DNA from 2 places in the Microbispora sp. H10670 genome. Region 2 is predicted to be linked to the other one. Evidence: riboswitches for the same ligand, from Rfam matches in the RefSeq annotation. Region 2 holds a riboswitch; the other holds the start of a gene.

Region 1 (3,206 bases), on a different contig from region 2:
GCGCGCCGAGCCGCCGGGGCGCGGCATCGCGGTCGTCTCCTCCGACCGCGAGGTGGCCGAGTCCGTGCGCCGCATGGGCGCCCGGCCGGTGCCCTCGCTCCTGCTGCTGCGGCGTCTCGGCCGCGGCTGATCCGTCCGGCACGCTCCGTACGAGAGTCGATCCGGTGAGTGATGACTGCCGCGAATAGCTGCGAATAGGTTGAAGCGTCAAGATCGCCTAGATAGAGTCGCGCCGCAGGTTTCGTTGATCCCGAGGGGGCCCGAGTGCAAGGGCGTGTGCCGGTGGCCGCCGTTTTGGCCGCCGTGGTCCTGCTGACGCCGCTGACGGGCGCGCAGGCCGATCCAAAGCCCACCCTTGCCCAGGCCAAGGCGAAGCTGAACCGGCTGAACGCGCAGGCGGACAAACTCGTGGACCGCTACAACGCGGCCAGTGAGAAGTGGAAGTCGGCCAGGAAGAAGTACCTGGCGCTGAACGACGACTACAAGAAGCAGAACGCGCGGGTCGAGGCGCTGCGCTCGGGGCTGGTGACGATGGCGGTCAGCAGCTACCAGGTGGGCGGCATCGGGACGTGGGGCGTCTTCTACAACCCCGATCCCGACACCATGCTCAGCGGTCTCGCCACGTACAACCACATCTCCGCCGAGCGCATCGGGCGGCTCCAGCAGTACGAGGGCGCGATCCAGGGTCTGAAGGACCGGCGGGACGAGACGAAGGCCGTCTACGCCGAGGCCACCAAGGTCAGGGGCGAGCTCGCCGACGAGAAGAAGAAGGTCGACAAGCTCGTCAACGAGCAGATGAAGCTGCTCCGCTCGCTCGGCACCTACAACCCCGGCAACCCCAACAGCGCGGGCGTCGCCTACAAGGGCCCGGCGTCGGGCAACGCCCTGTCGGCGCTCCAGTTCGCCTACAAGCAGGTCGGCAAGCCGTACCGCTACGGGGGCAGCGGGCCGGACTCCTGGGACTGCTCCGGCCTCGTCCAGGCCTCCTGGGCGGCGGGAGGGGTCAGCCTGCCGCGTACGAGCTACGAGCAGTGGGCGTGGGGCGCGAGCCGCCGCGTGTCGCTCGACGCGCTCCAGGCGGGCGATCTGCTCTTCCACGCGGGCTTCGGCCACGTGGGCCTGTACGCGGGGGACGGCAAGGTCGTCCACGCTCCGCAGACCGGCGACGTTGTGAAGATTGTCACACTGGCGGACTACCACGCGATCGGCGCCGTCCGCCCCTGAGCCCGCGATGTGATCTTTGTTCCGGCTGTGAGCTAAGTGCCTTATTTGGACATTGCGATGGCTGATGTGAGCAGAGTCACACTTGGTCTTCTGTGACGTGGGTAAGCTGCGGTTTCTCGCGCGCGGCCGTCGTTATCCGATCTTTATGCGCCGGGGCGGCTTTGCCGGGAGCCGCCTGATCTGGGTAGCTTCTGGGCCGCGGTGAGCACGCCTCGCCGCGGCGAGCCCGGTCTGGCCGGCCGGGCCCGCGTCATCCACCGTCGCCGGCGCCGTCCGTCTACTTGCTCCCCCCAGGGGATTTCCGGGCGCCGACGACCTGCCGAGTCCGTGCAGTCAGGAGGCACGGAGCCGGGGAACCATCGACCTTCCTCGCGAAGGTCCGGGGTGAATCGGCGCGTCCACGCGCCGTAGGGCGACTTCCCCGCCCGAACCCGTCAGCTAACCCGGTAGGCGTACGCGGAAGATCCAAGGAGAGATCCTGTCTACCACCCCCGCTAGCCTGTCCCGCCTTGCCCGAATTGCCCTTGGGGGTGCCGCTTTGACGGCATCCGTGGGAGTCGCCGGTGCGCAGCCGGCGTCGGCAGACCCGGTGACGGTCACGGTCATCAAGGTGACCACGGAGACGAACACGAGGGCCGCCACCACCGCGGCGGCCAAGAAGGCCACGAAGAAGTCCACGAAGAAGGCGGCCGCCAAGCGGAAGAAGCTCAGCCGGGCCGCGCTCCAGCTGGCCAAGGCGCAGCGAGCGGTCAGGACCGCGAGGAAGCACATCGGCGACCCCTACCGCTACGGGGCCAGCGGTCCCGGCTCGTTCGACTGCTCGGGCCTGGTCACCTACGCCTGGCGCAAGGCCGGCGTACGGCTGCCGCGCACGACGTGGTCCATCCGCAGCGCCGTGCGGAAGAAGGTGTCCTGGGGCCACTTCAAGCCCGGCGACCTCATCTTCACCAGCGGCGGCGGCCACGTCGGCATGTACGTCGGGCACGGCAGGATGATCCACGCCCCGCACAGCGGCACGCGGGTCAGGATCGACAGGCTCGACTCCTACCGCAGGGCGACCTTCGTGGGCGCCGTACGCCCCGGCGCCTGATCCGTCCCTCCGGTGCCGAGCCCGTCGTCGCCGGCGCCGCTCCACGGCTCCGTCCCCCCTCACAGGTGGGCGGAGCCGTGGCGTTCCCTCGTTACGATGCTCCCCATGGCCTCGGTCCCGCCGGCGCCGCGCCCGCCCATCCCGTACGGCAGGCCCTCGCGAGCGCCGAGGGCCTGGTGAGGACGCGCGGCGGACGGTCGGCGTCCGCGGCCGTCGTGCTGGCCGCGCTGCTGGCCGGTACGGCCGCCGCCGCGCCGCCCGACCCCCTGTCGCCCCTGCTGTCCCAGGCCCGCGCCGCCGTGCGCGAGCAGCCCGGCATGTGGACGGGGGCCTCCGTCGCCCGCGGTGAACGCGCCGTCGTCGTCGGCGCGCCGCGAAGGCTGGTCGCCGAGGTCGCCCGGCTGGCCGGCCGGGCCGACCGCACGGTGACGAGGGTCTGGGGAGAGCACGGGGGCGCGGTGATCCTCGTGCCCCGCACGGAGGAGCAGGCGGCCGCCCTGGCCGCCCCCGCGGTGGTCGGCGGTCTGGCGGCCGTCGCGACCGGTGACCGGGTGATCGTGCAGCCCGCCGCGTTCGCCCGCCTGTCCGCGATCGGCCGCCAGGTCGTCGTGACCCACGAGCTCACGCACGTCGCGGCCTCCGGGCCCCGCGCGGTGCCGATGTGGCTCCTGGAGGGCTTCGCCGACTACGTGGGCTACCTCGACAGCGGCCTGCCCGTTCATGTGGTCGCGGCCGAACTCGCCGCGGAGCTGGCCGCGGACCCGCGGGCCGGCGGCGGAGCCGGAGCGGAAGGCGCCCCGCAGGCCGGCGCCGAGCCCGGTGCTGCGCCCGGGACCGAGTCCGCTGGTACCGAGTCCGCTGGTACCGAGTCCGCCGGTACCGAGTCCGCTGG
Region 2 (3,206 bases):
GGTGCCCGGATGGCTGCTACGCGCCGCCGAGCCGCGGCGGGACCTGCCGCAGGCCGCTCTCCTCATGGAGAAGGGAGGAACCGGCGGCGCCCTGTTCCGCGCCCTCTACCGCGACTTCCTCGACGAGTGCACCCGGCTGATCGACGACGGCGGCCTCCGCACCGGTCACCGCCTGTACGCCGAGGCCGCCGGCCTCTGGACGGAGGTGTCCGTCCTGATCGCGAAGGCGGGAGAAAGCGGTGACGCGGGACACCTGGAGCAGGCCGGGGTCATCCTCCGCGACCTATCGCGCCTGGAGGAGGACGCCATGCGGGTGCTCCGTCAGCTGTAGGGGATCGGGTCAGTTCCTCCGCTGGAGGAGGAGCGTGACGAACCCCAGGATGCCCCGGTAACCGCGCAGCCACATGTCGCGGTGCTCCAGAGCCGCCGTGCGAGCGTCGTCGGCGTCCGGGCCGGAGTGCTCGTTGGCCCAGCGCAGCAGCGTGCCCGTCCAGGACCACTCGTACTCGTCCCATTCGGCCAGGTCGCTGGTGTACGCGTGGACCACGTCGAAACCGGGGGACTCGGCGGCGGCGACGGTGCCGGGCAGGTCGAGGAACTCCGACTTCGCGGCGCCCAGCCGGGTGAGCGCCTCCGCGGTCGGCTCGCGCTCCCAGAATCCCTCGCCCACCAGTGCCAGCCCGTTCGGCCGCAGGTAACGGCGGACGTGCTCGACGGTCGGGACGAGCCCGCCGAACGCGTGCGTGGCTCCGACGCAGAGCACCAGGTCGTACTGCTCGGCGACCGGGAAGTCGGCGGCCGGCCGCTCGTGGAACCGGATGCGCTCCCAGACGCCCTGGACCTCGGCCGCCTGCTCCGCCGCCTTGAGGCCGAGCGCGGAGATGTCCACACCGTCGGCGGTCGCGTCCTGGTAGAGCGCCAGCGCGCGCAGCGTCCAGGCCGCCTCGCCACAGCCGAGATCGAGGATTCTCGCCCCCTCGGCCAGCCGGGCCCGGCGCAGCAGCCGGGTCACGTTGGCACCGGAGACCGGCGCGGCGATGGGGTGGTCCCGATGAGCGAGATGGCTGATCAGCTGGCGGTCCATGGCCCAATCCTTCCGCATCCCCGAACCCTTGCGGCAAGCCGAATCCGCCCTTACGGGCGGCGCCGGGACGACCGCCGGCGTGCCGCCGGCCTGGCCGGCCCCCGGCGGGGACGCGGTCACGTGTGACCGGACGTCCCCGCCGGGGTGTCGTCCACGACGCCGGGGTCACACGCCGGGGCGTACGGCGGTGACGAAGTTGCTCCTCCAGTAGCCCTTGAGGCGGTCGACCCTGACCACCGCGCCGGAGTGGGGAGCGTTGATCACTTTCTTGTTCCCCATGTACATGCCCACGTGGCCGCCGCCACTGGTGAAGATGAGGTCGCCCGGCTTGAGACGCGCCAGGGAGACCTTCTTCTTGACGGCGTTGAGCATCGACCACGTCGTACGCGGGATCTTGACGCCGGCCTTGCGCCAGGCGAACTGGACCAGCCCGGAGCAGTCGAACGCCCCCGGGCCCGTGGCGCCCCAGACGTAGGGATCGCCGATCTGCTTTTTCGCCACCTTGATGGCGAGTTCGGCCTTCTCCTGCTGGACAGCGGCCTTGGTGAGCTTCGTGTTCACGGAGGACTCCGCCGTGGAGGCCGTGGGAGCCTCTCCGGCGTACGGGGTGAACGCCGTGACGGGGGGCTCGGGCGGGATGGCCGTCGAGTCCGGGGGCGGGGCTGTCACGGTCCCCGTGACGGCGCCGGCGGGCAGGGCGCCGAAACCTGCCAGGGAGAGGGTGAGCGCTGCGCTACCGACCGTGACGCAGGCAGCGCGAAGCAGAGTGGTGGGGTTGGCGGACAGGGGGATCTCTCCTAGGGTCTTCCGCTTGCGCCTACCGGGTTAGCTGACGGATTCGGGCAGGGAAGTCGCCCTACAGCGCTTACGCGCCGATTCACCCCGGACCTTCGGATGGAAGGTCGATTGGTTCCCCGGCTCCGAGCCTCCTTGCTGCACGGATTCGGCATCACCGGCGCCCAGGGGGGCGGGAGAGGGCATGGCGCCGGTGACAGTGGATGCGCTTTCCGAACACGGGCTGGCCGGGTTCGTTGGGCAAGGAAACTACCAAGGCGCGCCGTATTGCCGCAAAGGGGGCAAATAGGATTATGACCGCATAAAGGGGTCATAAAGCGAGGAGCCGCAGGTCAGGGCGGGTGTGGTAGGCGGAAACGTGACGCTCGTCACACCGGCTGATCGGCCTTCCGCAGGTCGCCAAGGCGCGCGAAACCGGCCGATGGGTGTCTTCCACCGGCCGCGGGCGATCCCGAAGCACCGGCCACGCCGTCGGTGCACGGCGTGGCGAGGTCAGGCGGTCACTGCGTACGCCAGAACGTGCCGTTGGCCGAGGGGTCGTCGGGGTCGCCCTGCGGGACGGTGAAGCCCGCGCCCCACATCGTCGTCGTTCCCGGCCTGCGGGCGACGGAGAACACGACGGCGTCGGTGCCGGACTTCCGGAGGAGCCGGGCCTGTCGCCACGTCGAGCCGGTGACCTGCCACAGGGTGGGGTTCCAGTTGCCCTGCAGGACCCAGACGCCGCCCCTGCCGTCGGGCTCCACCTCGGTGTACGGCTGGGCGTTGGCGGAGCCGATGGAGACGGTCCACGACCTGCCGTTCCAGTGCATGACCAGGGTGCGGCCGAAGTCGACGTCGTCGCCCTGCTCGTCGGCGCCCTCCCAGCTGACCCCGCCGACGACCCACACGTTCTTCGATCCCACGACCGCGATGTCCTGGATGGTCACGACGGCGTCCGGCGCGGGAAGGGCGAGCGCCGGAGCCGGGACCAGGGTCCAGGACGTCCCGTTCCACCGCATGATCGAGGGACGGTTGCCCTTGACGCCCGCCGCCCAGGCCACGCCGGCCTTGTACGCGTCGACGGCGGAGGCGCGGCCCGGCAGCCGGACGCTCTTCCAGGAGGACCCGGTCCAGTGCCTCGCCGTGGCGGCCGTCCCGGCGACCGCCCAGACGTCCTTCGCGCCCGTCGCGTCGGCGTCCGTCGCCGAGAAGCCACTGCCCAGGGCGATCGTGGTCCATCCGCGGCCGTTCCAGCGCGCGGCCCTGCCCTCGCCGAAGACCCACGCGTTCGTGCCGGAGGTGGCCGTCACGGCCCGCAGCTCGTACGGCGGGCTGTTCGGGATGACCC

What was found. A riboswitch is a leader RNA that binds a small molecule or an ion and turns the genes downstream of it on or off. The one in region 2 is predicted to bind cyclic di-AMP.
Region 1: linked by a shared signal. The riboswitch ahead of HHX33_RS19080 (C40 family peptidase) and the one ahead of HHX33_RS34805 (C40 family peptidase) in region 2 are both predicted to bind cyclic di-AMP.

The regions. Positions count from the first base shown of each region.
Region 1 is NZ_JABBWW010000012.1:182,419-185,624, reverse strand. Features, by position in the region: gene HHX33_RS19090 (NYN domain-containing protein) at 1-130, shown strand, start outside; gene HHX33_RS19085 (C40 family peptidase) at 283-1,224, shown strand; cyclic di-AMP (ydaO/yuaA leader) riboswitch at 1,532-1,692, shown strand; gene HHX33_RS19080 (C40 family peptidase) at 1,763-2,314, shown strand; gene HHX33_RS19075 (hypothetical protein) at 2,392-3,206, shown strand, end outside.
Region 2 is NZ_JABBWW010000001.1:98,573-101,778, reverse strand. Features, by position in the region: gene HHX33_RS00465 (BtrH N-terminal domain-containing protein) at 1-331, shown strand, start outside; gene HHX33_RS00460 (SAM-dependent methyltransferase) at 341-1,084, opposite strand; gene HHX33_RS34805 (C40 family peptidase) at 1,250-1,645, opposite strand; cyclic di-AMP (ydaO/yuaA leader) riboswitch at 1,884-2,043, opposite strand; gene HHX33_RS00450 (hypothetical protein) at 2,380-3,206, opposite strand, start outside.